DNA from 2 places in the Butyricicoccus sp. OF10-2 genome. Region 1 is predicted to be linked to the other one. Evidence: riboswitches for the same ligand, from Rfam matches in the RefSeq annotation. Region 1 holds a riboswitch; the other holds the start of a gene.
What was found. Region 1 has a riboswitch for cyclic di-GMP ahead of DXB00_RS08835 (hypothetical protein). Riboswitches for the same ligand answer to the same signal wherever they lie in the genome.
Positions count from the first base shown of each region.

Region 2: another riboswitch for cyclic di-GMP. It lies ahead of DXB00_RS18195 (transposase); the one in region 1 lies ahead of DXB00_RS08835 (hypothetical protein).

Region 1 is NZ_QUMC01000014.1:51,430-67,293, forward strand. Features, by position in the region: gene DXB00_RS08785 (leucine-rich repeat protein) at 1-2,183, opposite strand, end outside; gene DXB00_RS08790 (hypothetical protein) at 2,180-2,674, opposite strand; gene srtB (class B sortase) at 3,038-3,841, shown strand; gene DXB00_RS08800 (LysR family transcriptional regulator) at 3,893-4,783, opposite strand; gene DXB00_RS08805 (dicarboxylate/amino acid:cation symporter) at 5,164-6,384, shown strand; gene sdaAB (L-serine ammonia-lyase, iron-sulfur-dependent subunit beta) at 6,397-7,065, shown strand; gene sdaAA (L-serine ammonia-lyase, iron-sulfur-dependent, subunit alpha) at 7,081-7,950, shown strand; gene DXB00_RS08820 (ATPase P) at 8,109-9,116, opposite strand; gene DXB00_RS08825 (carbon starvation CstA family protein) at 9,200-10,705, opposite strand; gene DXB00_RS08830 (S-layer homology domain-containing protein) at 10,963-13,611, opposite strand; gene DXB00_RS08835 (hypothetical protein) at 13,771-14,403, opposite strand; cyclic di-GMP riboswitch class I at 14,459-14,549, opposite strand; cyclic di-GMP riboswitch class I at 14,687-14,779, opposite strand; gene DXB00_RS08840 (transglutaminase-like domain-containing protein) at 15,056-15,864, opposite strand, start outside.
Region 2 is NZ_QUMC01000017.1:1,062-16,925, forward strand. Features, by position in the region: gene DXB00_RS09720 (sugar ABC transporter substrate-binding protein) at 1-853, opposite strand, end outside; gene DXB00_RS09725 (Gfo/Idh/MocA family oxidoreductase) at 980-1,975, opposite strand; gene DXB00_RS09730 (Gfo/Idh/MocA family oxidoreductase) at 2,183-3,190, opposite strand; gene iolE (myo-inosose-2 dehydratase) at 3,206-4,096, opposite strand; gene DXB00_RS16680 (hypothetical protein) at 4,112-4,255, opposite strand; gene DXB00_RS09740 (Gfo/Idh/MocA family protein) at 4,252-5,241, opposite strand; gene DXB00_RS09745 (solute:sodium symporter family transporter) at 5,350-6,945, opposite strand; gene DXB00_RS09750 (helix-turn-helix domain-containing protein) at 7,249-8,088, shown strand; cyclic di-GMP riboswitch class I at 8,296-8,385, shown strand; partial or broken gene DXB00_RS18195 (transposase) at 8,875-9,093, shown strand; gene DXB00_RS18200 (IS256 family transposase) at 9,088-9,618, shown strand; gene DXB00_RS09760 (hypothetical protein) at 9,615-10,151, shown strand; gene DXB00_RS09765 (helix-turn-helix domain-containing protein) at 10,300-10,458, shown strand; gene DXB00_RS09770 (MurR/RpiR family transcriptional regulator) at 10,844-11,680, opposite strand; gene DXB00_RS17730 (MFS transporter) at 11,979-12,416, shown strand; gene DXB00_RS17255 (MFS transporter) at 12,353-13,174, shown strand; gene DXB00_RS09785 (hypothetical protein) at 13,174-13,386, shown strand; gene DXB00_RS09790 (endonuclease/exonuclease/phosphatase family protein) at 13,541-14,584, shown strand; gene DXB00_RS09795 (MgtC/SapB family protein) at 14,674-15,399, shown strand; gene DXB00_RS09800 (MgtC/SapB family protein) at 15,413-15,864, shown strand, end outside.

The sequences.
Region 1 (15,864 bases):
CCGCCGCCGCAGGATGCCGTATTGTCCGAAATCGTGCCGTCGGTCATGTGGAACCAGCCGCCGCCAACCGTGTCATTCTCGCTCAGAACGGCCGTTGCAACGCCGCCGCCCATGCCGTTGGTCTTGTTGCCGGTAATCGTGCCGTTTGTCATTTCAAACGATGCGTTGTCCTCTACGAAGACACCGCCGCCGCCTGCATTCGGCTGCTGAATTGTAGCGGAATCGACTGCCGTGCTGTTGCCGGAAATCGTACCGCCGGACATGGTGAACTTGCCGTTCTCACGCACGCATACACCGCCGCCGCGCTTTGCCGTGTTGTCTGCAATCGTGCCGCCGCTCATGGCAAGAGACGAAGTGCCGTTTACGAGTACACCGCCTGCCGCGTTATACTCCGATGCGGTATTGCCCGAAATCGTGCCCTCGGTCATCGTCATGGTGCTGTCTGCGAGGGCAACCGCGCCGGAATACTGGTTCTTGAACATACATCCGGTGATTTTGCCGCCGTTCATGGCAAATTTGCCGCCGTTCTTCACATAAACCGCGCCGCAGTTTGCGGACGAAGCGGAAATGCTGCTGAGCTCGCCGTTCCCCATGGTGAAGGAGCCGCCGTCCACCGTAATCGCACCCATGTTCGAGCCGCTCAGGCTCATACGGGTGATCGTGCCGCCGTTCAGCGTCATTGCGCCGTTTACCTCGGCAAACGAGCCGTTAGCGATGCGGAAGCATGAGAAATTGAAGCTGCCGTCCAGAATCAGCGCCGCGCCTTGCTCCACGCGGAAAGCCGGACCGGCGAAGCCGTTCTTGAACACAACCGAAAGGCCCTTGCCTTCATCGGTCAGCGTGATGGTCTTGCCGGACGGAATCGTAACCGTGCTGTCTACAATGAAGCTCTTGTTTGCGGTAATGGTGGTGTTTCCCTCTGCCGCGTCAACGGCCTGCTGCAGCGTGCTTTCTTCGCCTTCGCGGATATTTGCGCCATCGACAGTGACCGCAAACTTTACAGCAACACCGGCAGGAATCGTCAGCGGATTCGAGTCAATCGCAACATCTGCCGAGCATGCTTCAATATAGAAGTAGGTGATATTGGTATCGTTGTTAAATGCCTTTCTGTCGATGGTCTGCAGCTGGCTTTTGCCCTTGCCCTGTTCGCCAATCTGCACAGAATTCAGCTTGGTGCAGGTGCTGAATGCACCGGCCGAGATGGTCTGTACGCTATCGGCAAGCTCCAGTTTTTCGATACCGGTTCCCGTAAACGCTGCCGTACCGATGGAAACAACCCCTTCGGGGATGATCAGCGTGCCGGAAAGATTCGAGCAACTGTAAAATGCGTAGTTGCCAATATTTTTCAGCGTGCTTGGGAACGTAACACTGCTGATGGCCGTGCCGCGAAATGCATAGATACCCAGAAAAGTCAGCGCATTCGGCAGAACCAGATTGCCCTCAATCTTGACATCCCTAAACGCATAATTTCCAATCGAAGTGACCGAATTCGGAAGCTGTAATTCTCCGGTCAGACCGCTGCCATCGAATGCGCGTTCTCCAATCGACGTAACAGAATCCGGCAAATGCAGCTCGGTCAGACCCTTACAGTTGCTGAACGCACTCGTGCCGATGGCCGTGATATGAGACCAGTCAACGCCGGTAATTCCGGTGTTCAAAAATGCACCTTCCGGAATTTCGGTAATGCGTTCCGGCAGAACAACCTTACCAGTAATATCCGTCATGTTAGCGAATGCGCGGACACCCAGAGACTCGAGCGCATCAAAGGTATGCTCCCCCAGCTCCAGCGAGAAGGACTTCATATTATTGAAGGCTTCCTGTCTAATGCTCGTCAGTGCGGAGAAATTCAGGCCTTCCAGCGTAGTCAGCGAAGAACAGTTCATAAATGCCTGAATACCGACAGAAGTAACTTTGGACAGATCAGCGACCGAAGTCAGCGCCGAGCATGCCGTGAACATATAGTTGCCGATTGCGGTAATATTATCCATGCCGACAACAGTCGTCAGCGACTTCTGACCGCGGAAGGCATACTCGCCGATTTCCAGCGGCAGACCGCCCAGATCAACGGTTTCCAGTGCGAGACTGCGGTGATTTGCCCAGTCAAACGCATGATCCTGAATGCCGACAACCTTGTATTCCTTATCGTCATAGGTTACGGTTTCCGGAATAACCAGCTTGGTCACGCTGTCTGCGCAGCCGGTAACAACGGCATCGCCCGAGGAAACATCATACCGGATGCTGTCCTGCGTAAACGCGGTGACTGCATAGGTCGCAACCAGCTTTTCTTCAGCAGGCTTCTCCTCTGCCGGAATCTCAGCCGCAGGCGCTTTCTCAGCCGGTGCGGACGGTGCCGGTACGGACGGTGCCGCCTCGGTCGGCGATGCAGATGTACTCGGCGATGCAGACTCGCCCGGTGCAGACGGCTCGCTCGGTGCAGACGGCTCGGCGTTCTCGCCGGTGCCTCTGTCGGAGCGGGGCTGCTCGTGTCCGGTGTGCTTTCTGTACCGCCGTTCTCCGCTTCCGGAGCGGATGCTGCGGGATCGCCGCTCTCGGAGTAACCGGTGTCGGTGCTGCCGTCTTCCGCTTCAGCCGCAAATGCGGCAAAAGTACCCGTACTGAACGTCAGATTAAGCGACAGCAGAATGGCCATCAGCCTTGTAAACTTTTTGCTCATACTACTCAGTCCTTTATCATGAAATCAGGAAATATATCCTCCTCGCCGGTGGTCCGTATCCGCGACAGGCGAGGTGTTCTCTCTGTATGGTATAGCTTACCATACAGAGGGTACGAAAAAAGGATACATTTTGGCAGAAAGCCTTCAATACTATATCGACAAAACGTAGAAATTATTGATATGCGATTGTACAATGTGCTGAAACGCGCGGTCAGGCGTGTAAAAACAATCAAAATCTGCACGAAATATCCAGTATCGATGCGTCTGACAGATATAATTTTTTCTGTTAATCAATAAAATATATCCAATTTTACAACTTAAATCAGATATACTATAATATTATGCAAAAAACGAGGTGAGCACATGAAGCCCAAAATACAGACTATGATACTGTTTTTTCTGACAGCGGTGTTTGCCGTCAGCGCATTCATGCTGGTGCGCCAGATGGCGAGCTACCGTGCAGGTGATGAAGCCTACGCCGAGGCTTCCGAGATTGCCGCGATACCCGAAGTGCTGGAAACGGAAACCGTTCAGCAGCCAACCGAACAGCCGCAGCAGGAAACGCAGACCGAACCCGAACCCGCTCCGTCTGCCGACCCGTATGCGCAGGCGCTGGAGCAGATGGACCTGCCTGCTCTGCAGCAGGTCAACAGTGATGTCATCGGCTGGATTGCCATTCCGGGCACCGAGATTTCCTATCCGCTGGTGCAGGGCACGGACAACGACTATTATCTGACACACACCTGGAACCAAAACAGCAGCGCAGTCGGCGCGATTTTCATGGACTGCCGCTGCTCTGCCGATTTCAGCGGCTTTAACACCATCGTGTACGGTCACCGGATGAACAACGGCTCGATGTTTGCCGCGCTGAAGCACTACAAAAAGCAAGATTTCCTGCAGGCACATCCGCAGGTATATGTGACCAATGCAAGCGGAACCCATGCGTACAGAATCTACGCGGCCTATGAGGCATCGCTTGACGGAACCGCGTATTACAGTGCGTTTTCCGACGAAACGATCAAAAAAACCTTCATTGACGAAGGCGTTTCCCTGTCGGTGATCCGTACCGGCGCAGTACCGACCGTAAACGACCATATCCTCACACTTTCCACCTGCACCGGCAACGGGCACGCAACCCGCTGGGTAGTGCAGGCGGTCATGGAATAAAAAAGCATCCCGCTTGCTGTGCTTCAGCAAGTGGGATGTTGTTATATGCCCTTATTCTTCCTCGTCCGCCAGCTTTGCCACGCGGACAAATTCATCCATTTCGCGTGTGCGCCATTTTTCCTTGTGGCTGAAAATCTGGCGGTAGAGCGAAATATAGCAGTCCTCGACCGATAAACGGATCAGCCTTCCCTCTTTTACGCTGTTCTCGACCGCGTACCACGGCAGAAAGGATACACCGCGGTCAATCTCGAGCATGCGAATGAGCAGCGAGGTATCGCCGCACTCGAGCGACGGTGTAAGGATGGTCCGCCGCGCGGCAAGACGGCGGTTGAGTACACGGCGATAGTTATCCTGCTCGGTGAGGAAAAACGGCTGCGTAAGCAGTTCCTCAATCGTCAGTTCTTTTCCGCCCAGCTTCTCGCGCAGCGATGCAGACGCCACAAATACGATCTCCTCGCGCTGCTCCATCAGCTTGTTCCAGTTGTTGCTGTACAGCGGCTCATCAAGCACATAGATCATGTCCAGCTCGCCGCGTTCCATATGCTCAATCAATTCTTCCGGCTCACCGACCGTGATACGGATAGACACTTTCGGGTTGAATTTACGGTACAGATGCAGCACCGTCGGCAGCTTAAGACATGCAAGCGACTCAATCGTGCCGATATGCAGCGAACCGCGCAGCTCTGCCGTGGATGTGACCGACATACGCGCCTGATTGACCTGATTCATCACATCGCACGCGTGGCTGAGAAAACGCTCGCCTGTGTCGGTCAGCGCGATACGCTTTCCCATGCGGTCGAACAGACGCGTGTCCAGTTCCTCCTCCAGCTGGCGTATCTGCACCGTTACCGCCGACTGTGAGTAGCCGAGGCTCTCTGCTGCGCGTGAAAAACTCTTAAACTGTGCTACTCGAATAAAGGTTGCAAGCTGCCGAAGCTCCATGGATTTCCCTCTCTCCCCTATATTATCAATATTTTGAATCGAAATGATAAAATATATGAATTTGACTTAACCCATTAAACAGAATATACTAAATCTGCAAAGAGGTCAAGAAAGAAATTGGAGGTTTACCACAGATTTTTTATTTATCCTTTTTACACAAAAACCGCGTCCTATTTTACTGCATTTCGCCTAAAATAGGCGGTTCTTTTTGTGTCCGGAGGCAAAAATCTCGGCAGACTTCCACGGCAGCAGACCACAGAGGGGCAAACAAACGGTCTGCGCCGCAAAGGGTGACACCGCATAACCGAACAAGTGCGCTTTCCGCAAAGTGCCGCAGTTCAAATTGTTTGGTGCTGCCCGCCAAAAAGGAGGAAAAAGAAATGGAAGAAAAGAAAAAATTCAAACTCGGATTACTGCCCAAGCTCATCATCGCCATTATTGTCGGCATCCTGTTCGGCCAGTTCCTGCCGGAAGGCTTCTGCCGCTTTGTGGTAACGCTCTCGTCGTTCTTCAGCCAGTTCCTGTCGTTTATCATCCCGCTGATGATCCTCGCGTATGTTACCATGGGCATTGCTAACCTCAAGAGCGGCGCGGGCAAGCTGCTGCTCATCACGGTTGCCATCGCCTACTGCTCGACCCTGATCGCAGGCTCGGCTTCGTTCTTTGTAGCCGACACCCTGTTCCCGCACTTCATGAGTGCAGATGCGCTCGACAAGATCGCCGCAACCGCAGGCAACTCGCTGGAGCCGTACTTCAGCCTGGAAATCCCGGCGCTGATGAACACGCTGTCCGCTGTTGTTACGGCGTTTGTGCTCGGTCTGTGCATGTCCAGCCTGCGCGGCAAGACCATCGGTGACACGCTGTACAACGGCGTTTCCGACTTCTCCGGCATCATTGACTGCGTACTGCACAAGGTCATCATTCCGCTGCTGCCGCTTTACATCTGCGGCACGTTCACCGATATGACCAAGTCCGGCAAGACCTTTGCTATCCTCGGTATTCTGTGGAAGGTATTCATCGTTGTTATCATCATGCACCTGATCTGCATCTGCATCCAGTTCGTAATTGCAGGTCTGGTCAGCCACAAGAACCCGTTCACGCTCATCCGCAACCAGATTCCGGGCTACGCAACCGCACTGGGCACCCAGTCCTCTGCGGCTACCATTCCGGTCAACCTGCAGTGCGCTGAGGCAGACGGCGTTTCCTCGGAAATCCGCAACTTTACGGTTCCGCTGTGCGCGAACATCCACATGGCAGGCTCGATGATCACCATTACCGCCTGCGCTACCGCAGTCTGCCTGATGAACCAGCTGCCCATCTCCATCGGCACCGTTATCCCGTTCATCATGACGCTCGGCATTGCCATGGTGGCGTCTCCCGGTGCGCCGGGCGGCTCCATTATGACCGCCCTGCCTTTCCTGTACATGATCTTCGGCACCGAGGCCGGCGACCCGAGCGGCCCGATCTGCGCCATCATGGTTGCACTGTACATCACGCAGGACTCGTTCGGCACCGCCTGCAATGTTTCCGGCGACAACGCGATCGGTGTGATCGTAGAGACCATCTACCGCCGGTTTATCTGCAAATCCTCCGCTCAGTAAGGAGAATCCCCTATGTCCTTTATCAGTGTTTTTGATGTGCTGGGACCGAATATGATCGGCCCCTCCAGCTCGCATACCGCCGGTGCCGCCGTTATCGCGTATCTGGCGCATAAGATGATCGCGCCGCCGCTTAAAAAGGTGGATTTCACCCTGTACGGCTCGTTCGCCAAGACCTACCACGGCCACGGCACTGACCGCGCACTGCTCGGCGGCATCATGGGCTTTTCGACCGATGACACCCGCATCCGCAATTCGTTTTCGATTGCGACCGAGCGCGGTCTGTCCTACTCATTCACGCCGTGTGAGACCGAGACCGATGTTCATCCGAACACCGTGGACATCCGCATGGAGAATGCCGCTGGTCAGGTAATGACCATCCGCGGTGAGTCGCTCGGCGGCGGCAAGTGCCGCATCGCGCGCATTAACGGCGTTGAGGTTGACTTTACCGGTGAATACAGCACGGTCATCGTCGTTCAGCAGGACAAGCCGGGCGTCGTGGCGCACATCACCAAGGTGCTCAGCGACAAGGGTGTAAACATTGCATTCATGCGCCTGTTCCGCGAGTCCAAGGGCAACACCGCCTACACCATCGTCGAGTCGGACGGTCATTTCCCCGAGGGCATTGAGGAACCGCTCAAAAACAATCCCAACGTCCACGACGTCATGATCATCGAACCGTAAGGAGGAGAGCAGATTATGGATTTCAAAAACGCATCCGAGCTGCTTGCACTCTGCACGCAGCAGCAGCTCCCCATCTCCGAGATCATGCGCCGCCGCGAGTGCCAGCTGGGCGAAACCACGCGTGATGAGGTCACGCACCGTATGAAGAGGGCGCTTGAAATCATGCGCTCATCCGCGCTGACACCGCTCAAAACGCCGGTCAAGTCCATGGGCGGCCTGATTGGCGGCGAAGCAAAAAAACTGGCGCAGCACGCGGCCAAAGGCCGCTCCATCTGCGGGGATGTGCTGCACAAAGCGGCGCAGTACGCGATGGCAGTACTTGAGGTAAATGCTTCTATGGGTCTGATTGTCGCAGCACCGACCGCAGGCAGCGCCGGTGTTCTGCCGGGTATGCTGTTTGCCCTGCAGGACCGCTACAACATCTCGGACGAACGGCTGATTGACGCCCTGTTCAACGCCGGTGCGATCGGCTACCTCGCCATGCGCAACGCAACCGTTGCAGGCGCGGTCGGCGGCTGTCAGGCTGAGGTCGGCATCGCTTCCGCAATGGCGGCCAGCGCAGCTGTCGAGCTCATGGGCGGCAAGCCTGAACAGTGCCTTGACGCGGCCTCCACCGTGCTGATGAACATGCTCGGTCTGGTCTGCGACCCGGTCGGCGGACTGGTCGAGTATCCGTGCCAGAACCGCAACGCGGCAGGTGTAGCCAACGCACTCGTTGCCGCTGAGCTCTCGCTCGCGGGCATTCACCAGTTTATCCCGTTCGATGAAATGCTCGATACCATGTATGCGGTCGGCCGCCGCATCCCCATCGAGCTGCGCGAGACAGCCCTCGGCGGCTGCGCTGCCACACCGTCTGCATGTGCAAAATGCGGACTGTGCTCGTAAATCAGATCATATCGATACTCTTTTTCGCAGGACATTCCCACCCCTCGGGAATGTCCTTTTCGCTTACAGAATAAGCTCTTATCATGAAAGCAGAACCGCCCAAATCGAACTATCCCTCCCGGGCAGTAACCGGGAGGGATAGTTGTATCATCTGATTGTTACTGATACTCCGCATTGAGGAACATGGACTTGATGGCGACAACCTCATCGTATTCCTCCTGCGAGACGGTGACATCCGCATTCAGCGCCTTCAGGTCAACCTTCACAACGTCGAGCGCCTGCGCAGCGGTCACTGCGCGGCCATCCATGACGGCACGCTGCATGCGGCGCAGCACAACCGGATGTGCATAGCGGGCCGGCAGCGGGAAATTCAGATAGTCCGCAAGGTAAGCCTGCATTTTCTCCTGTGCCTGTGCATCATTTTGCATGATGGAGGTACGGTTGTTGCGTGCTGTCGGCAGGACGCTGAAGCCTGCAAACGTAAATATCGCGGCAAGGCCGAACAGCGTAAAATAAATCGAAAACGAGCCGTGACGCACGAAGGAAACGATACCGTAAGCCAGCGCCGCAAATCCAAGCAGTGTGATCGCCATAGCGGCCCAGCGGTAGCTGCCGTTCGTGCACTGAAAGTTCCGGCGGCGTTTTGCGGCTGCGCTCAGTCGTTCGGTCAGCTCAGGACGGCGCTCCAGATAGTCGATTGCGTTATTGAGTGCCTGCACGGTTTCCTCCGCCTGTGCGCTCATCGGCGGACGATTGCGCTCCTCTTCCTCCCGGCGGGTCTTCTCCTCGGTAATGCGCCGCTCGGCCGCCGCGCTGACACACGGAATAGACGGGTGCTCAGCTCGGATAACGCTCAGGAAATCATCGACCTGCTGCTCGTACTTGAAATTGCACACCTTCTGTCCGCCGTCGAACTCCACGACCAGATAGGACAGCGTGGCGAAAATGCCCTTGCCGGAAAAGCCGCCCTTGCTCATCGCAACGCGCTTGTACACACGCGTTACCATGGAAAACGGAACATAATACCGCCGGTCAATAAAAAAGCTGTTCAAATAGAGGGCATGCCTGCCGATGCCGCACGGACCGATTTTCCGACAGGTTTTTTTATCCTCGGCAAGCGACGCGTCATCAATACGTCCCGCGCTGAGCGGATAAGGTTTCAACATTTTCCGTCACCCCGCAATTATCGTTATGGATGGCCGCAGCCGACCGCACAAAGGAACGGCCGGCTGCAGCAATGCTATTATATTCAAGCAGATTTCTTTGCGCCGCGCTTCTTGGTCGCACGGATGAACAGTGCGAGCAGCAGTGCCGCGAATACAATACCGATCGGGTACGCCACTGCGGTATTGTAAATTACCGTGCCGTCCGCTGTCTTGCTGTTCAACAGGCTGCCGAGGCACTCCGGTGCGAGGATGAAGTAGGTGCAGGAAACTGCACTCATGAACGTAGCCGGAACAGCTGCAATCCAGAAGTTCTTCTTTTCGGTAAACAGGTACATAGCTGCTGCCCACAGAACGATCATAGCGAGCGTCTGGTTGGTCCAGCTGAAGTAACGCCAGATAACCGTGTAGTCGATCAGACCGGTTGCATTGCCGATGCCGAGGATAGCGCCGATACCGAGTACCGGGATGCACAGCTTCAGGCGGTTTGCGTACGAACTCTGATCCATGTGGAACCAGTCGGACAGCGTCAGACGAGCGGAACGGAATGCGGTATCACCGGAAGTGATCGGGCAGATAACAACGCCGATCATGGCCAGAGCAATACCAACGCCGCCCATAGTCTTGGAGCATACATCATAGATCGCTGCGGACTGACCGCCTGCCAGCGCTTCCGCCAGACCGGTGTTGAGACCGCCGGTGACCTCATACAGAGCACAGCCGGCTGCCGCCCAGATCAGTGCGATAATGCCTTCGGCTACCATTGCGCCGTAGAATACGAAGTGACCCTGCTTCTCGTTCTTCATGCAGCGCGCCATCAGCGGCGACTGCGTGGAATGGAAGCCGGAAATTGCACCGCATGCAACCGTGATGAACATAAAGCTCCAAATCGGCGTGCCGGACGGGTGCATATTGTACAGGTGAGACCAAATCTCCGGAATGGTGTAATTCGGGTTGGTGAAGATACCGATGATAACACCGACCGCCATGATGATCAGGCACATGCCGAACAGCGGGTATACCTTACCGATGATCTTATCGATCGAAATAAAAGTTGCAATAAAATAGTAAACCAGGATGAGGATCAGCCAGAACAGCGTGGTCGAAAGCACACCGGACACACCGTTGCTCTTGCACAGCGTAACGATCAGACCGGCCGGGCCGACTGCAAATACCGTACCGACCATGATCAACAGTACAACTGAGAACACACGCATGATATTCTGCATGGTGTGACCGAGGTACTTGCCGGTAACCTCTGCGATGGAGGCACCGTCGTTTCGCTCACTGATCATGCCGGAGAAGTAATCGTGTACGCCGCCGGCAAAAATGGTACCGAATGTGATCCACAGGAATACGACCGGGCCCCAGAGGGCGCCCTGCAGGGCACCGAAGATCGGGCCAAGGCCGGCGATGTTCAGCAGCTGTACCAGAAACAGCTTCCACTGCGGCATGACAACGTAGTCAACGCCATCGTTAATGCGAACTGCCGGCGTTTCCCGGTCATCCGGGCCAAAGGTTTTGTCCACAATTTTACCATAAGTAAGATAGCCGGTGATCAATAATAATAAGCATACGATAAAGCTGATCATATTATCTCCTCCTCTATACCGGCTGCGAAAGCATGACTTTCGCATAAAAATCACCGAAAAGCCTACTTTTGGAATTCCTCTTTTTCCCTTTCGGCAATCCCTATTATGAACCTATGATATAAAAACCACAAGGACAATATGTTATAATTTTAACAAGAAAAATTTGCCGAAATTTGTTTCCTTTAGAAAAAACTATCAGCGCAATAAAATCCCCCGACCAATGGCCGGGGGATTCGTTCGCCCTTATAGGAAAGTATTTACTTTTCCAGTTCGGTCCAATCACGAGTTTCGCGCAGCTTGCTCCACTTCTCGTGCTTGTTTCCCTTGATGTCGTAATAGTGGCTGTTCGTAGCCTCCTGTACGGCCAGGTAATACCATGCGGAAGTATCGGAGTTGTCGCTCCACTTGATCATGTCGTTGTGCAGATCCTTTGCAGTCTCCGGAAGGCGCTTGAGGACGCGGTTTACGAGCATCATCGCCTCAGCACGGGTGATCTTGTTATTCGGACGGAAGGTGCCGTCGGTATAACCGTTGATCCAGCCGTTGTTGGCAGCGGCGCTGATTTCGTTCTTTGCCCAGTGGGATGCAATGTCGCTGAAGTCAACAGCGGTCGTGTTGGCCTTGTCGTCAAAACGAGCTGCGATCGCAGCGAACTCCGCACGGGTGATCGGCGCATTCGGATTGAACTTGCCCTGGCTGTCGCCCTTCACGATGCCCATAGCGCTCAGCGTAGAAACAGCGTGGTTGTACCATGCGCCGGCTGCTACATCGGAGTAGCTGTTGGACTTGGTGGAGTTTGCATTGCGGGTCTCATCGGTGAGCAAACGGAAGAAGATGGTTGCTACCTCAGCACGGGTAATGCCGTTCTGAGGACGAACGGTGCTGTCCGGATAGCCTACGATGTAAGCATAGTGGTCATCGCCGTTCAGACCGGTCGGTACATCATCCGGAATGGTAACGGTGGGCTTGCGGCCGCCGCCGCCACCGCCGCCGGAAGAAGATCTTCTTGCGTAGGTGTAGGTAAAGACGGTGTCAGCCTTGATTTCCATGTCAACCTTCGGCTCAACATTCCAGCTGCCAGCACGATAGTCAGCGTCCGGGGTATTGCCTGCCTGTGCGATGTTGGATTCAACCAGCTTCGGCTGAACCGTTTTGCCAGTTTCCATGTTAATCGTGGAAACGTAGAAGATAATGTCCTTGTTATCCTTCGTGTGGCTGTCCCACTTGCCGTTTACTACCTTTTCGGTTACCTTGTACTGGTAACGATCGGGAATGCCGTCACCCTTGTTTTCGGGATCCTTGGAATCGCCCTTGGTGTCAGGATCATAGAACAGCTTGAGCGTCAGCTTCGGAACAGTGCCATCTGCATTTTTAGTCACCGTACCGCTTGCAAGGTAACCATCTGCATGCAGATTCAGCACATAACCAGTGTAACCCTTCGACTTGGCAGTAATGGTCTCATTCAATGCTGCAGTACCGGTTTCGGTATCAGCTTCGACAATTTCATATCTCTCAGTCGTCGGATTGTACTTGTAGTGCTCGATGGCGTACGCGTACTTCGGTACAGTAGCGTAGGTGTAGGTGAATACGGTGTCGTTTGCAACCGTCGCACCAACAACAGGGGTCGTATCCCATTTGCCTTCGCAGTAACCAGCAGCCGGCTTTTCGCCAGCAGTCGGAATACCGTCCGGAATAACGACTTTTTCGATTGCGTTGCCGTTTGCGTCATTGAACGGAACGTAAACGATAACGCCAGCGTTAGTGTCATTGTTCCAGTTGCCGTTTACAACCTTGAAGGTCAGACGGTATTCCCATGCGTCCGGGATGCCGTCACCCTTCTCTTCCGGCTTCTCCCGGTCGCCCTTGGCGTCAAGGTAGTAGTGGAGGTTAATGGTTACAACTTCTACCAGCCTACCGTCCTGCGAAGCAGGGGTAATCGTGGTCATAGACGGAACATAAACGTAGTTCTGCTGGTTCTTCGCATAGTCCGCGTAGAGAGACGCAATCGACGTACCCTTAACAGCAGTACCCTTCTTCGAGAAAGCCATGTCGGCAATCTCGTCACCATTTTCATCGTAGAAATGCTGGTTAATGGTGTACTTATACTCCGGATCCGGATTCTTCACGTAGTTCGGAGTAAAGATAACATCATGTGCAGGCATGGTGAACTTGCCGTCAGTAATCTTTACACCCTCCGTCTCAAGCGTCCAACCAGTAAAGGTGAAGCCGTCCTTTTCAGGATAGTCTTTCTTTACAGATACCTCAGAATTAACATCGTGAGACTCTTCTTCATACGTGGTTTCATCTTCATTCTGGTAGATTACCTTGTAGGACTTCGGCGTCCACTTTGCGTACAGAGTCAGGTCTGCATTCGGCATCCGATCGCCAGTCTGGTACGGCTTATTGTTTGCTTCATCGTACCAACCGTCGAACCTATAGCCTTCACGAGTAATTTCTGCATCAGTCGGAAGCGTCAGCTCCATCTTGGGGTAAACCTTATCCTTGCTGTAGCTGCCGTCAGCAAGCGTACCGCCGTTCGCATCATAAGTCAAATTATGAGAAGTTGCGGAAACATAAATCTTAACGGTAGCATTGCGCTCGTCATTCGTAACCTTAGCAAGATCAAGGCTAAACTGATACTCACCATTTACCTTCTCAGGCTTTCCGAGACCCTCCGGGTCAAGTACTACACTATCAATCATGTAATCCGCAGTCTCCGTCTGACGAACACGTACCGCAGAAACATTAACGGCCGAATTGTACCAGAACGTCTCACTGCGGAGCTCTTTACCAGCATCGAGACCATCCTTAATAATAACCTGATAAGTTACGCTGCGGCGTTCAGGATACTGTATCCAGTTCGGTTCAGCATTAACAGTCCAGTCGGACACGTCAATCTGAACCATCTGAGAATACTCAGTGCGAATCAGATAGTAGAATACAAGCTGAGAGCCTTCAGCAAATGCAGTCCACTTAGGCGAATTCTTTGCCTGATACTCAAGCTGACCGTCGTTGTAGCGAATATTGGTGATTTCGGTACCCTTAGCGGTCTTGTCATCGCCACCCTAGTCAGTCTGCTTTTTGTTGCTGGCATGCACACGAGCCTGCCAGAAAACGGTGTTGTAGGCCGCGTCTGCAGTTGCTTCGCGCTCAGCGGGTGCGAGGTCGGTAACAGCCTTGCCATTGCCGACAACAGCTTCGTTGATGGTCATCGAGTTGCCATCGTCACCGACTGCCCGACGGTTGGTCAGCCAATATTCAGCCTCGATGGTCTGAACCTTATTGGCATAAACATCAACTGCGTTATCGCTATTACCGCTCGTCGTTGCAATTTCATTTGCCGGAGAATTGCTTACTGCATCATTATTCTGAGAATCATTTTCATTGGAACTGCTATTATTGCCAGTCTCCTCGATGTCCGTACCGCCGGACGGTGCCTGTGCAGGATCCGGATTCTCAATCTGTCCTGCCTGTGCAGTATCCTGAGGCTCAGTCTGTCCTTGGGTCTCAGCATCGGGAGTTTTTTGAATGGTGTCTTCTGCGGGAGTACTGTCAACAACCGGCATCTGGTCTTCCGGTGACGGAAGGGTGGTGATGCCTTCATCGCCGGCCAGCGCCCAGGTCGGGCACATGGTCAGCGCCATGATAGTCGCAAGTGCTCCTGCGAGCAGACGTTTACGCATATTCTTTTTTAACATAGGAATACCTCCTTGGTCAGCGTGCATGCTGATCGAGAGGGATTGCAAATGTATTTCTGGCAACCGGCTGCCATGCGGAAAGAGACTTTCCGTTTAGGCCCCTGGCTTTGCGAGACCGGCTTTCACCGATGGTGCCTTTGTCTGTACAACTTGCTCCTCAACGAGCCGCACAGATCATGTGTTTGTGGGTTTGCGATAATCTCAGAATGCAATGCAGTTTCAACCTCCAAATAAAATACCCCCTTTACAGCGCGCATAGCTCTGCAAGGGGGTATAAAGCACCTTTGGCAGCCGGCTGCCATGCGGAAGAAAGTCTTCCGTTTAGGCCCATTTAGCTTTGCGACACCGGTTTTCACCGGCTGTGCCTTTGTCTGTACCTGTACCCCTTTACGGAAGTCATGCACAGAATTTTACGATCTTTTCTGTCGGCAGACACGCCGGACTGCATACACAGCCCTTTGCCTGCGCAGGACAGAAATCCTCCGGATCCTCTTCTTTAGTATACCATAAATGCCCGCGAACAACAAGCAAATACTGTAAAAACGAAGAAGAGTTTCAATCCGGAATCGTTTTTTATGCAAGAAATCGCCGCTGATTGGGCATAAACATATCCCATCAGGACCATTTGCATACAAAATGAAATGAAAAAGTGTTAAGCCGCAGCTACTGCAAGCGCATCGCTAGTGCTGGTGTAGGTCAGCGGAGATACACAGTCATGCAGGGTTTTTGCGTTCTTCACGCTGCGGGTAACCGCGTAGGTCAGGTCAATCTGATACCACTTGCCATTCAGGTTTACCTTGTTCCAAGCGTGGTAGCTAGAGCCGGCGTAACCCTTGGTCAGTGCACACGGGATGCCCTGGCTGCGGCACATTGCTGCAAACAGCGAGGAAAAATCGTAGCAGATACCGGTGGTGCCCTTCAGGGTAGCGGCGGTATCCGGGATGTACTTGGTGATCGTGCCGCTGGTGATCTCATTCGCCAGCTTGTTATCATAAGTATAACGGCTTGCCATATAGTTGTAGATGGCGATAACCTTAGCCTCATCGGTCTTGGCGTTCCTGCAGAGCTCAGCAGCCTTAGCGGATACCGTATCACCCTTGGAGAACTGAACCTCGGAAGTGGAGACCAGATACGGAGTGTAGCTGTCCTTAACGGTTACGTTCATGGACTTGGACTCGACCTGCTGATAGGACGTACCAGAAACGTTGCGGTACAGCGTTACGGTGTACTTGCCGTTGCCCTTATCGAGAGAGAAGGAAGCATCCTTGCCGCTCGGGCAATCATAGAATACAGTCTTGCCGCCGTTGTACTGAATACCAACCTTGAGCCTTGCACTCGAGGAGTAGTTTACGGTAACATAACCGTGAGTGGAATTACTCATATCCACAACATCATTTACTGCTGCTGCGGTAACGCCCATCGAGAGGGCAGCTGCTGCAAAAACTGCGCATGCAATACGAA
Region 2 (15,864 bases), on a different contig from region 1:
ACGGGTCCTGTGCAACGGTGCAGGAGATTTCGCCGTCAACAACTGCCTGTACGCCGGAGGAGATGCCGTCGAAGCCGCATACAATGATGCCGTCGCCGTCACGGCCTGCCTGCTTGATGGCACGGGATGCGCCGAGCGCAACATCGTCTGCGCAGCATACGATCGCATCGATGTCCGCGAAGGACTGGAGAACGCCATCGGTTACGGTAACAGCCTTGTCGCCTACGCCGTCGGTGTACTGCGTGGAGATAATCTCGCAGCCGCCTTCTTCAAGTGCCTTCTTGTAACCAGCTACACGAGCCTCAGAGGTGGACTCGCCCTGGATATTCGCCAGAATAACAACCTTTCCGCCCTTACCGATCTTCTCGGCTACATACTTGCCGCCCTCGTAAGCAGCGTCCTCATGCGCCGTGCCGATAAAGGTTTCCGCCTGATCAAAATTGGTGTCGATCGCCAGCACCGGGATCTTGACGCCGGTCAGTGCATTTGCGATCTGGTCTGCCTGCAGCGGTGCGATAGCGATCGCCTCGCACATATCTGCGTTTACAATGGTCTCTACCATGTTCAGCTGACCGTCGAAGTCGGTATCGCTGTTTGCACCGCGTACGTCAACCTCTACGTTGCCGAGATCCTTTTCCGCCTGCTCGATGCCTGCGATAACGTAGCTCCAGTATTCGGAAGAGGTGGTCTTGAGCACTACGCTCAGCTTATGGGTGTCGCCGCTGCTGCTTGCCTGGGAATCGCCGGAGTCATTGCCGGATGCGCTGCTGCCGCCGCATGCACTCATGGAAACTGCCATCAGTCCTGCCAGCAGCATCGCTGCGGAACGCTTAAAAAGGTTGCTTCTCTTCATCTTTCTTTCCTCCTGTTAGACAAGTTGTCTATTGGAATCATATTACCGGGTAATATGACCTTCTTTATATCAACAGGGGCGGTTTCACACCTATTCCCGCCCCTGCTGTATACCATTCGCAGGGAATTATGCCTCTACCTTTTCCCACTGACCGGTGGTCTGTGCCTTGATCAGTGCGTCGGAGATCTTGCATGCCTCGTAGCCGTCCTCAGCACCCGGGCCCGGAACGTCGGTCTTGCCCTGCAGGTAATCTACCCAGTGCTGCAGCTCTTCCTGATAAGCAACTACGAAACGGTTGGTCCAGTCCTCCGGGATGGCCTGGCCGCACTGCAGGTAGGAGCGGACGATCGGCTCTGCCGCTACCGGCAGGCGGATGGTGCCCTTCTCGCAGACCAGTTCGCACAGGATCTCGTAGCCATAGTAGCTGTTGCCGGAAACCTCAACGTCGATCAGTACGCCGGAGTCAGACTGCATAAGTACCAGCTGCGGGTCCTGGCAGGTGCCTTCTGCGAAGCAGGTAGCGCGGGGGAAGCGAACAGCAACTTCGTTCAGGTTCTCACCCAGCAGCCAGCGGCAGATGTCGATCTCGTGGATGGCAATGTTGGTAATGTGCTGCTCGGTGGTGTGGTTCTTCGGATGGCTGCGGGTACGGCTGATGCAGTGCGCCATCAGCGGAGCACCCAGCTCGCCGGAGTCGAGGATCTTCTTCATCTTGATGTAGTCCGGGTCAAAGCGACGCATGAAGCCGATCTGCAGCAGGCGCTTGCCGGAAGCCTTCTCCGCCTCTACAACCTTCTTCGCGTCCTCAAGGGTGGTAGCCAGCGGCTTCTCGCAGAATACCGGCTTGCCGGCCTGGATGCACTTTACCGCCAGATCAGCGTGGGTGCCATCCCAGGATGCGATAACAACAGCGTCGATTTCGGGAGAAGCGATCAGCTCCTCTGCGCTTGCCATTACCTTTGCGCCGTAGGTCTTAGCGACCTCCTCGGCACGCTCGGTGTTCAGATCGTAAACAGCAGCCAAACGAGCGCCGTCTACATAGGTTGCAATGTTCTGAGAATGGGTGTGACCAATGTTGCCGCCTGCGCCCAGTACGCCAATAGCGAGTTCCTTCTTGCTCATGATGTGAATCTCCTTTTTTCCTTTATCTAAGGCAACACCGCACACTTAAAGCTGCGGCGCTTTGCGGAAATTTTGTCCCCTGATTGCGTTGCGATTTCTTGCAATACGTCAGTATTGCTGCAAAACCGCGCCTTATCAGTGCGCAAAATTTACTCGCAAATCGCTCTTGTCCAATTATGCGGTATTGCCATAAAAAGCGGTTGTAATTTACTTCTTCTTGCCGTCCAGATATGCCTGATGCAGCTGCAGACAGAACTTCAGGCTCATCGTGCCGTCGTGTGCGGTGGTCTCCGGCTTGCGGCCGGTGCGTACACAGTCAACGAAGTCGTCGATCTCCGCCTGGAACGCCTCGCCCCAGCGGGCAAGGAAGCTCTCCTGGCACTCTTCCACGAAGCCGTTCTCGGTGAACTGCGAGAGGTAGTTCTTGCGCGGTACCGAGTTGACACGCAGCGTGCCCTTGGTGCCGACGATTTCGCTCTCAACATGGCTGCAGGTTGCGGTGCGGCCTACCTGAATGTAAGCGGTGGTGTTGTTATCGAACTTGGTCAGCGAGAAACCGTTGTCGTAGTCGTTGTAATCTGCCAGACCGGTGCAGACATAAGCATCGCCGGTTGCAAAGGAATCGACCGGATCGCCCTCGAGGAACCAACGTGCAAGGTCGGTGTCGTGGCTGCCCATCTCGATGAACCACGGAACGTAAATGCCCTTCTTAACGCCCTCCAGATGTGCCTCAAGCACGCTGGACGGGTCAAGCGATACGCCTTTGAACAGAATCGGCTTGCCGATCGCGCCGGCGCGGATCTTCTCCTTCGCCTCTGCGTAGGACGGATCAAAGCGGCGCATGAAGCCAACCGTAAAGCACTTGCTGCCGTTCTCGGCTACGGCCTTCTCGATCTCCTCACAGTCCTCAAGGGTCTTAGCCAGCGGCTTTTCGCAGAAAATATGCTTCTTGGCCTTGCAGGCTGCCAGACACGGTGCCTTGTGAGCATCTGCGCCGGTTGCAACAACGATTGCGTCAACCTCGGGATTGTTTACCAGCTCGTCTACATTGGTGTAGCCATACGGTACGCCGAATTCCTCCTGAAACGCCTTGACCTTGCTCTCGGTGCGGGCGCAAACCGCTACAACCTCTGCGTGAGGATTACGCTGCAGGCTGGTGGCGTGCATTCTGCCCATCATACCGATGCCAACGATACCGAAACGAATCTTCTCCATTTGTAATCCTCCTTATCAGATACCTGCGGTTTTCTTGATATACTCGCGTGCCATCTTAGCATACTCGAGCGGATTTGCCTTTGCCGGGTCCTGCTCGGCCTCTACGATGAACCAGCCCTCGTAGTGTGCATCGTGCAGAGCCTTGAATACGCCCGGATAGTCGACGCAGCCGTCACCCGGAATGGTGAAGCAGCCTTCGAGTACCGCCTTGCGGAACTTGAAGCCCTCGGCGTAAGCCTTTTCCATCATGTCGGGACGGATGTCCTTGAGGTGAACGTGGCCGATACGCGGGCCGAACTCCTTGGCTGCCTTGACGGCGTCCTCCTTGGAGAAGGTGAAGTGGCCGGTGTCGAAGCAGAGGTAAACATAGCGCGGATCGGTGTTGTCCATCAAGCGCTTGGTTTCCTCGAAGGTCTGTACAACCGTTGCCATATGGTGATGGAAGCACAGCTTGAAGCCGCGGTCAGCAGCAATCTTGCCCAGCTTGTTCAGACCGTCGCACAGCTTATCCCACTCTTCGTCGGTGGCGATCGGCTTGTTGTCACCGAACATCGAGCACTCCTCTGCGAACAGGCAGCGGGTCAGCTCGCATACGTTGATGCGGCTTGCACCGACAGCCTCGAGGAAGTCCAGCTGCTCGATAAATGCCTTTTCGTTCTCCTCGTAGGGGGTCGAGCACAGGAAGCTCGAGAACCACTGGGATGCAATCTTGATGCCGCGCAGGTCGAGTGCCTTGTTCAGTACGGCCGGGTCGGTCGGGAACTTGCCGCCAACCTCGGTGCCCTGAAAGCCTGCCAGAGCCGCTTCGGAAACCATCTGCTCGAAGGTGAGCTCACCGCCGAGCTGCGGCATATCGTCATTCGTCCAGCCAATCGGCGCGATGCCGAGTTTTACGTTGTTAAACATGATTTGCTACCTCCCTCAGCATTTTTCCCAAGTGCCCGACTTAACAGACTTGAGAACTGCGTTGATAATACCGTCAACCTTGGCGCCCATCTCGAAGTCGCAGATGTACTCGCCGCCGTGCATAGCCTGCATCAGTGCGTGAGCCTGCAGGGTCTTCATGTCGTCGAGGCGATCGCGATGCCGCCTGCCGGCTGGAAGTACTTGAAGCCCTCGTGCTGCGGGTTGAGCAGTACGGTGCGGAAGCCGCAGTCACGGCCGTTGTCCTTGTCAGCGTCAGCCTTGAAGTAAACCTGAACCTCGCACATGCGCTCCAGATCGTATACTACCGAGCCCTCGGTGCCCTGAATCTCGTAATAGAAGTAGTTCTTGCGGCCGGTTGCAACACGAGAGGACGAGAAGTCACCAATTGCACCGTTTTCATACTTAACGAGGAAGGTGATGAGGTCGTCGTTCTCAACCTTGCCCATCTCGGTGCTGCCTGCCTTGATCGGACGCTCCGGAATAACGATGGACTGTACGCCCAGAACCTCGCTCATGTCGCCCATGATCATCTGGGAAACGCTCAGCAGGTGGCTGCACAGGTCGCCGAGTGCGCCCGAGCCTGCCAGCTTGTTGATGTGACGCCATGCGATCGGAATGGACGGATCGAGCAGCATATCCTGATCGTAGGTAGCGTGTACGCGCATGATCTTGCCCAGCTTGCCGGACTTAACCAGCTCTGCAACGTACTGGTTTGCCGGGTTCATGATGTTGGAGAAACCGCAGTAGTTGACTACGCCCTTTTCCTTAGCCAGATCAGCCAGCTCGCGGGACTGCTCAGCAGACAGAGACAGCGGCTTCTCGCAGAAGACATGCTTGCCGTGCTCCAGAGCAGCCTTTGCCATCTCGTAGTGCATGCAGTTCGGGGTTGCAACGTCAACCAGGTCGATTTCGGGATCGGTGACAACGTCCATCCAGTTGGTGGTGTAGCGGTTGTAGCCCATGTTCTTGGCGAACTTTGCTACTGCATCCTCGCTGACGTCGCTTACCAGCTCAAATACCGGCATATCATCGCCGAAGATCATGCGTGCGTTGTGGAATGCGGTGGTGTGGGCCTTGCCCATCCAGCCAGCGCCGATCAGACCGATTTTAATTTCCTTGCTCATAAGTTTTTCCTCCTCAAAAAATCTCAATACTCTTGTTGGATTTTATCGAAAACGCCTTGTGCGTTTCTTACAATGTGAATAGATGAATGGTTTCCGGGGGCCGGCTCATTATCGAGCCAGACCGATCGGAGAGAACAGCGCGTAGACGCAAAGCATCAGGATGAAGCAGGTCAGCGCGGCGGGTTTTACATACTTCCACGGGGTCAGGTCAACAGCCTTGGAATCCTCGAGGATGAAGTCGGTAGCACGGGGCTTGAACTTGCCGATGAGCAGCATCAGTGCCAGGTCTACCGGGAACAGTACCGAAAGAACATACAGGTAATGCACATTCAGCGGCAGGAACTTGGAGATCGAGTACAGGATGACGTGTACGACCAGCGTAATTTTCGGTGCGCAGGCCGGAACGCGTTTGGTGTAGAAGCCTACCAGCACGATCGCGAGGATCGGCATGGAGTAGAAGCCGAAGCACTCCTGCAGGAAGTCATACAGACCGGACGGTGCATTGCTGACGAACGGCGCTACGCAGATGGATACGATCGCAAGACCGGTACCAACACGCTTGCCTACTCTTACCAGATGAGAGTCGCTTGCGGTCTGGTTGAACAGCGGACGGTGGAAGTCCAGCGTGTAAAGCGTTACACAGCTGTTCAGTGCCGAGTTAAAGGACGACAGGATCGCACCGAACAGAACCGCTGCGATGATGCCGAGCAGCCAGTTCGGAACAACCGTGGTGATCAGAGACGGGTATGCCAGGTCGCTGTTTGCCAGGCCGTCTCCGAAGAAGCGGTAAGCCAGCAGACCGCAGATGGTGATGAAGAACGGGTCCAGCAGCTTGAGGAATGCGGTGAATACAGCACCTCTCTGTGCCTGTGCCAGATTCTTGGCAGCCAGCGTGCGCTGGATGATGGACTGGTTGGTGCACCAGTAGAACAGGTTGTTGAACAGCATGCCGAGGAACAGAACCGGCCACGGAATCATCGGAGGCAGAGCGTTCGCCGGATTGACCGCGTTGAACTTTTCCGCCGGAACATTGGTGATGAAGTCCTGAATGCCGGCAAGGAAGCTGCCGTTGCCGAGGATGCAGATGGACAGGATCGGGATCAGCAGACCGCCGATCAGCAGACCCACGCCGTTTACGGTGTCGGATACCGCAACTGCCTTCAGGCCGCCGAAGATTGCGTAGATGGAACCGATAACGCCGATTGCAACACACAGGATCGCAATACTCTGATAAGTGGTGATGCCGAACAGCTGATCCAGATGGAAAATCTGGTTGAAGGCCAGCGCACCGGAGTACAGTACGGTCGGCAGGTAAGTAAGCATGTAGCCGAGCAGGAACAGGAACGAGATGATCTGCTTGGTGGTGCGGTCAAATCGAACCTCCAGAAATTCCGGAATGGTGGTGATGCCGGCTTTCAGATACTTCGGCAGGAAGATCAGTGCCAGCGCCAGCAGCGCGATACTTGCGTTTACCGACCAGCTCATGGCGCCCATGTTGGTTGAGTAGCTTTGTCCGGCCTGTCCGACCAACTGTTCGGTGGACAGGTTGGTCATTTCCAGTGAACCGGCGATGACCAGGCCGGTCAGTCCGCGTCCTGCAAGGAAGTAGCCTTCCTTGGTGGACAGGTTCTCCTCCTTGGTCTTGTACCATGAGATCAAGGCCACCAGACCGGTGAAGGCGATGAATGTTAAAATGATAATCAAATGTTTCAACCCCTCTTCTGAACAAGAAAATCCTATTATATTGTAGAATTTCCTATTCTTGTTTTTTCTTTTCCCTTTGTCTTTTTAACTCAAAAGAAACTATTTTTTGCGTTTTTGTTCGTTTCCCTTTCGTTGTACCTATCATATATCAAATTCTCACATTCATCACTACACAGGATAATAATAAAATATCAAAATTTTATACTTTTTATCAGTATCATTTTTTGATATAATTGTATAAGAAAAGCGAATGACTGCATTTCCATGCCATGATATGGTACAAAAAAGGAGTTGACACCAATTATGCTTAATGATATGGGTATTCTGGCAGATTCTGTCCGCTATTACCACGATGCAGATGCCTTCACCGCGACTAACCTGTACCATGTTCCGCACGCAGGCAGCTACCATTGCGACGAAACATACGGTATGCAGCGTAATTATCTGGATATCTGCCAGATGCTTATTGTAGATGAAGGCGAACTGTCGGTCACCTACCGCGGTGAAACACGCACCGCCGGTCCCGGCAGCCTGATCCTGCTTGACTGCAGAGAACCGCACAGCTATCACGCCCTCACACCGATTCGCATGCGCTGGTTCCACTTTGCAGGCAACGGCAGCACGGCCTATACACATCTTATCCTCAATACGCACGGGTTCATCCTGCCCACCGGAAGCAATGCCGAGATTGAGGAATGTGTCCGCCGCATCATGGTCTCGGTGCACCAGAACCAGCCCAATCCTCATATTATTTCCCTGACGATCAACAAGCTGCTCGTTCTGCTCGTGCTCGTGCTCGGGGAAAAGAAAAAAAGCGATCTCGAGATCGCCATTCAGGACTCAGCCGACTATATGACGTACAATTTTGCGGACAAATCGCTCTCCATCGAACACCTGTCCCAGCGTGCTGCGCTCAGCACCTGCTACTATATGCGTAAGTTTAAGGAATACCAGTCAGCAACACCGCATCAGTTTTTGCAGACTGTGCGTCTGAGCGCCGCAAAGCAGCAGCTGCTCACCACCTCGCAGAGTATTGAGACCATCGCAGATAACTGCGGTTTCTCCAGTGCTTCGCACTTTATTATGGCCTTCCGCAAGAGCACCGGCATTACCCCACATCAGTACCGCACCCAGTGGAAATAAAAAGCACACTCTCCGTACTGCGTCCACCGGATGAAACGATCGCGTGTACAGACAGGCAAGCGCAGCGCAGCTGTGCTATCCGAACGGTGATATTCATCAGATTGCTGCACGAAATATCGTTTTTATGACGCGAATTGTATAGCAGACCAATCGCGTACTTATACAAATTATGGTATAACCATCAAAAATCAGGTACATACACGGTGCCTGAGAGATAGGCAAACCCAGCGAAAGATGGGGACGCAAAGCCGGAAGAGTCTAAGGCGGCGAACGCCGCAATGACAGCCGGTTGTAAGCATCAGCGAAGACGCTGTTAACCTCTTCTGCGCTTTATTAGGCAGAAGGAGGTGTACGCCGTCAAAAGAATATGGCAAGCTGATTCGCGGTGCAATACACTGCTCGCAGAGCAAGTAAAACTCTGCCCTTTTGTGCTGTTCCAACAAAGATATAAAAACGCTTTCAAGTCATGAGTAGCCATGTCTTGAAAGCGTTTTTTATTTAAATTTGAAGCCGTTAAGACAGATAAAATGAGGAGGGAAAGTTATGAAAAAATGATTGTTATCGACAATAGTATCATTGTGTTTGTTTCTGACAATGGCGCCGACTGTGGCGTTTGCGGCGGTCGCAGAACTCGAACGCGAGTACATCCTCCAGCGCCAGCGCGAGGGTATCGCCATTGCCAAGACAAAGAGCCAGTACACCGGACGCAAGCCGATACCGCTGTCGGACAACTACGAGCGGGTTGTTTCCCGATGGCGTGCCGGAGAGATTACCGCAATCGAGGCTATGTGGCAGACTAGACTTAAACCTAACACCGAGTTCATGGAAAACGGTCTGGAGGCCGAGCTGGACGATCAGCTGGGCTACAACCGGTATGACTACAAGAACAAGGACACGGATAACGGCCGGAATGGGCACAGCAGCAAAACCCTGCGCACCAGTTTTGGCGATGTAGAGGTATCTGTGCCGCGGGATCGCAAGAGCGAATTTGACCCCAAGGTGCTGAGGAAAAATCAGACCAGCATCAGCCAGGACATCGAGGATATTTTCATTGCCTGTACGGATAATTTGACCGGTTTTTCTGCGGCGATCGAGGCGGTCTATCCCAAGACGGAAATCCAGAACTGCATCATCCATCAGCTTCGAAATTCCAGCAAATATGTCTCCTACAAGGATTTGAAGGCACTTATGGCTGACTTGAAAGCAGTCTACGCAGCGGTAGATGAACCGGCTGCTTTGGACGCGTTAGACACGTTCGCAGAACACTGGGACAAGAAATACCCCAAAATTTCTCAGTCGTGGAGGGATAACTGGGCAAATCTCAGTACCTATTTCAAGTTTCCTCAAGAACTTCGGCGGCTGATCTATACGACCAACACGATTGAAGGCTTTAACCATCAGCTCAGGAAGGTAACCAAGTCGAAATCCGTGTTTCCGACCGATGACAGTCTTTTCAAAATGCTGCAGCATGAGCCGAAAACCTGTAAACGCTGCACAGTATGCGCTCAGAAACGGAGGAACAGCAAATGATTACGAATGAGTACGGCATCCACACCTTTTCACTAAAATTACAATGCAAATATTCCGAAATCCAGAATATTATCGAACAAAACGAGTGCATTTGTACCGGCAAAGGGAAATTAGGACTTTCGTCGTATTACCAGATGCCGCAGTTCAAGTCCATCGACGTTGAAATTCACTTAGGGCAATCCATCTCGCATCCGTGCTGGCTGATACTGATTGTCAACCCGTCTTCTCTGCTCGCCAGTACCTATGAACCGACTGCATTATTTCAAGCTGACGAAAAGTCTGTACAGCAGATAAAGCACCGTCTGCGAAATATCCTTGATAAAATCGGCATTGACCGGCGGCTCAAAGGGTTTAAGCTGTCGAGGTGTGATTTGACCTGCAATCTGTATTATGACCGCAAGGCGGATGTTCAAGATCGTTTGGATATTTTCAAGAAATCCTTTCCTATCCTCCACTACAGTGCGGTTAAGTTCGGCCAATATTCAAATTCCAATGAAAGATTCAAAGGCGCCAATAAGCATTCATCGAGTTAACGTACTGGAAATGGTTCGGATAAAGGCTTGTTTCAGGGTGCTTGAGTCTGCTTAGACAGCATGATTTGACGTTTGATCGCCAACATTAGAATAAGCATACATGAATTAAAGTGAAATGCGTTTTCACCTATGTTGATGGAGGTTTTCTATGCCGAACGATGAAATCCTGACCGTAAAAGAAACCGCAACCCTGCTCAAGACCACGCGCCAGCAGGTGCGCAAGATGATCGCAAATGAAGAACTCCCGGCCGTAAAGGTTGGCCGGGAGTGGAGGGTGCTGAGGGCGGGGATTATGGAGTTTTTTTGAGGTGAATTTGTAAACATACCTATTGGGTCATGTAGCCGTATATTTTCCGCATCAACACATCCAGATAAGGTTTTCTTTCGCGCTGTAGAATATAATTTGATCCTGTGGAAGATGAAGAGTTTGGCTGATATATTTTCGCTGATGTTCCCGATTGGCAATCTGAGCTGCCGTCAGAGATGTGCTATATCGCGAGATTGGCGCTGCTTTATCGGCGCAGTTAATCGCAATAATCAAACGGGAACATGATACAAGGACAGCATTGACTGAAACAATGCTAGATCGTTAGCATAATCTCTTTGATCCGAGCACAGCACATATACGATACAGATGCAATGATGCAATATATCTTTCAAGCATCAAATTCCACACACAGGATCAAAAATGATCAATCAATGCGAAATGGCAGGAGCACTTCATTCATGCGTTCAATATTCTGTACGACGCTGTCCTTGCGGCGGATAGCGAGGCTGACATAAAGCGTGTCGATGAGGGAGAACTGCGCCACGCGCGGCGACACGAAAAGCTGCTCGGGCGAATACAGCTCAAGGCAGATGTCGCTGACCTCTTTGAGCGGCGTATCCGGATAGCCGGTGATGCCGATGGTCGGCGCGCCGCACTCCTTCGCGGTACGCACGGCCGACACGATTTCGCGCGTCTTGCCGGTATGCGAGATGGCGATGACCGCCGTATCCGGGCCGCATTGGCTCGCCTGAATCTGCATCAGGTGCGAATCGGTCAGCGAAACCGCGCGGATGCCGATGCGCATGAGGCGGATGTAGAAGTCCTCCGCGATGGTGCCGGACGCGCCGACGCCGAGGATGAGGATATTCTCCGCCCGGTTGAGCACCCCCACCGCCTGCTCGATTTTCTCGAAATCAAGCAGCTGGAGCGCCCGCTCGAGCGTGTCGATATTCCGGCTGAACACATTCTCCGAAATGGTCGAAATACTATCGGTTTCGGACAGATCTTCAAAAATCGTGCGCACCGACTTAGGAGAATATTTCGCCAGCAGCAGCTTTACCTCGCTGAAGCCCGCGCAGCCGACGATCTTGCAGAATCGAATAATACTCGACTCCGCGATATCAAGCTCGGCCGCCATCTGCTGAATGCTGATCGAGGTAATATGTACCGGATCGGCTAAGATATAGTCCGCAATCCGCTTTCCAACCTTGGATAAAGTCGAATACTGCGACTGAATTGCGGCATAAACGTTCTTGTCCATGCAATCACCCTGCACTTCCGCATCATATAGTAATTTCATTGTATCACAAAACATCGACCTTGTGAAGAATGCACAAAATTGAATATTGTTCTTTTTACAATATGATTTATTGAATTTTATTCCGCTCAGTGCTATACTTGTAGATGTTCGGTGGAACGGACTTCCACTGAAAGGGTATAGCGAGAGACGAGTCCGGACAACGTCTCAAAGGCAGACCCACTCCCGATGCGCCCGGCGCACGGACGGTCTGTATCGCTGCAACTGGTAAAAGAAAAATAAAAAAGGACTGAGCAAAACCATGGGCAAATCCAGCAACCCGACTTTCGCGGGTGATAAGGAATTTGAGAAGATCCATCTCAAGGAAAAGTTCTCCTACGGCCTCGGCGATGTTGCCTGCAACGTTGTCTACGCCCTGACCACCTCGCTGCTGATTTACTTCTACACCAACGTAGTCGGTATCTCGGCGGCTATGATCGGTACCATCATGCTGTTCTCCCGTTTCTTCGATGGTATTTCCGACGTACTTATCGGTCATCTGGTTGACCGCACGCATTCCAAGCACGGCAAATCCCGTGCATGGATTCTCTGGATGATGATTCCGTACGGCATCGCAGCCATCCTGCTGTTCACCGTTCCGCCCGCAACCCCGATCGTCAAGGCATCTACGTTTTCATCACCTATAACTTCTGCACCACCGTTGTCTACACCGCACTCAACCTTCCGTATGCAACGCTAGCTACCCTGATGACCCGCGATACCGACCAGCGCGCCGTTGTCAACCTGTTCCGTACCGGTATGTCCGCCCTCGGCAACATGGTCATCACCGCCATTACCTTCCCGCTGGTTACCCGTCTGGGTGACACCCAGCAGGCATGGATCGAGGTTTCCATCCTCTACGCCATCGTTTCCATCATCATGCTGTTCATCTGCTTCAAGAACTGCCACGAGCGCGTCAAGGAAGAGACCAAGACCAAGGACGGCAAGAACGTTCCGCTCTGGATGGGCATCAAGCTCTGCGTCACCAACAAGTACTTCATCATGTTCTTCATGCTCGCTGTGTTCCTGTCCTTCTATGAGGCAGTTACCGGCACCTGCAACGCATACTACGCACAGTACATTCTCGGCAACCGCGACCTGCTCGGCGCACTCGCATCCTTCGAATCCATTCCGCAGATCGTCACCGTTCTTGTTCTGTCTCCGTTCATCGCAAAGTTCGGCAAGCGCAACGTAGCGCTGATCGGTGCGATCGTCGCCGTTATCGGCACGGTCTCCCTGTTCATCAACCCGAGCGCCCTCAATCTTGCACTGTTTGCCTGCGTCATGCGCGGCATCGGCAAGGGCTGCTTCCGCGGCGTAAAATACTCCATGCTGGCTGACGTTATCGAGTACGGCGCATGGAAGAGCGGCATCCGTGTACAGGGCCTGATGGTATCTGCTACCACCGCCGGCCAGAAGTTCGGCTCCGGCATGACGAGCGCGATCTTCGGCGCCTGATGAGCCTTGTAGGCTTCGCCGGCACCGCAACCATCAATGCCGCACAGTCTCAGATGCTCATCGCCATCTACATCATTGGCAACATCATCGCTTGGGGCGGCATCGGCGTTCTGCTGATCTTCTACAAGCTCGATAAGATCTATCCGCGCATTATCACCGAGATGAAGCAGCGCGAAGCTGCCGAAGCAGCAAAGACGACCGCAAACGCCTGATTTTCCCCCGCACTCCCTCATTTTTACGCATCATCTTTTTCTTCCCTTATATGGAACAGCCGGCGGAGTCAAGCATTCCTGCCGGCTGCCCCCATATTCTACCGCAAATAAAATTCTGTAAATATCCACCATTTATATGAAAGGCGTGTAACAAATGGAAACCCTGTCCTACGAAAAACGCATCGAACTCGGTAATCTCGTCCCGGCGCTCGGCCAGTTCAAGGTCATGGAAAAAATCCCGCAGTATCAGCAGTGCGAGGTGCACAACCTCGTGGATGCGCCCGCCGAGGTGCCCGAAACGCTGCGCCACGTTGTATTCAACATCGAGCGCGGCCAGACGCTTCACGAAACCATCGACTTTCTCAATATGTGCCCCGACCTCAAAAACATGGACATCATCTACGCCAACGAGCTGGATGACGGCGCGGTCCGCTCGGGCAACTGCAACGTTGCCTACGAAATCGCGAAATCCATCGGCATGAATTACGCCTACGGTCTGGAGTTTATCGAGCTGGTAAATCCCGAGGACAACAAGGGCTTCCACGGCAACGCCCTGTTCTCCCGCTGGCCCATCCGCTGGGCGAAGGTCGTCCATATGCCCGAGCAGTACAACTGGTACTATGACCGTCAGAAGCGTATCGGTGCGCGCGTTGCCATCGTCTGCTCGCTCGACATCGGCGGACGCGAGGTCGGCGCGGTCAGCGTTCATCTGGAGAACCGCGCGGACAGCGAGGGCCGCGAAGCGCAGATGGCAGTCGTATATGATGAGATCAAGCGTTCGTTCGCGCCGGACACACCGGTCATGATCGGCGGCGATCTGAACACCAATACGTTCGACGGCAACGACATTCCGGGCTTCACCGCGCTGTTCAACGACCCGGAGCGTCTCTCCAAGCATATGGAGCACGTTGAGCAGTACGAGCGCGTTCTGCCGCAGGCGGAGGAAAACGGCTTCTCCTACCGCGAGTTCAGCAGCATCGAGGGCACGCGCCGCAAGCCGATGCCGGGCGGCAAGAGCATGCTGCTCAAGCTGGACTGGCTGATGGCGCGCGGCATGGAATGCGTCGATCACGGCACGATTTCGACCGAAACGAAGGACTGCACCTGGGCCGAGCCGGGCAGCGCGCTGGCGAAGTTCACAGGTCCCGAGCTGTCCGACCATAACGCCTGCTGGGCAGACTGTCGATTCGCAAAGTAAATACTGAAATCTATTGTAGAAAGCTGCACACGCTGCATACATATTGGCAGCGTGTGCACTTTTTATCGAGTGAGGAGAACCTACATCAAATGAGTGGAATGATACAATACCTGCGCGAACTTCATTTCGCCTCGGTCGTAGTGCGGCTCGCCCTTGCGATGCTGCTCGGCGGCTGCATCGGTCTGGAGCGCGGACGCAAGCGCCGTCCGGCCGGTTTCCGCACCTATATGCTCGTCTGTCTTGGCGCGGCGCTGACCGTGCTGCTCAGCCTGTACGAATTTACCATGGTGACAGGGCCGTGGTCGGATATTTGCGCAGAGATCGGCATAAAAACCGACGTTTCGCGTTTCGGCGCACAGGTCATCAACGGCATCGGCTTTCTGGGCGCAGGAACCATTCTCGTTACCGGCCGCCAGCAGGTCAAGGGCCTGACCACTGCCGCTGGTCTGTGGGCGTCGGCCTGCACCGGCCTTGCGGTCGGCGCAGGATTTTACGAGTGCGTGCTCATCGCATTCGCGATGATATTTCTCAGCATCCGCCTGTTCCCAATTGTGGATGCGTACATACAGGAGAACGCGCGTGACATCAATCTGTACATGGAGTTCCATTCGCTCGGGGACATCAGTACCATCATCAATCAGCTGAAAGCGCAGAACGTGCAGATCTACGACATCGATATCGAGCGGAACAAAAGTGGCGAGGCGCTGCACCCAAGTGCGATCTTCTCGATCCGCCTCAATGAAAAAATACCGCACACGCAGCTTCTCTCCGATCTGGCGGAGCTGGACTGCCTTTGCGTGATCGAAGAGCTGTAAGGAGTGGACTGCTATGTTATCTGTTTTTGACGGCCTGCGCGACGTGACGACGCTTTCCGTGTTCGTGCGTCTGGCCTGCGCGCTCATCTGCGGCGGCATTATCGGTATCGAGCGCTCGTACAAGCGCCGCCCGGCCGGCTTCCGCACGCACATCCTCATCTGCATCGGCGCGGCCATCACCACGCTGACGAGTCAGTATCTGTATCTGAATATGCACTATTTTACAGATATGGCGCGCCTCGGTGCACAAGTTGTTGCGGGTATTGGCTTCATCGGTGCGGGCACCATCATCGTTACCAAGCGGCAGCGCGTCAAGGGTCTGACCACGGCGGCTGGTCTCTGGACCTCGGGCATCATCGGCCTCACCTTTGGCGGCGGCTTCTACGAGGGCGGCATTCTCGCGACCGTGTTCATCATGCTCGCCGAGCTTGTGTTCTCGCGGCTGGAGTACCGTGTGTTGGAGCA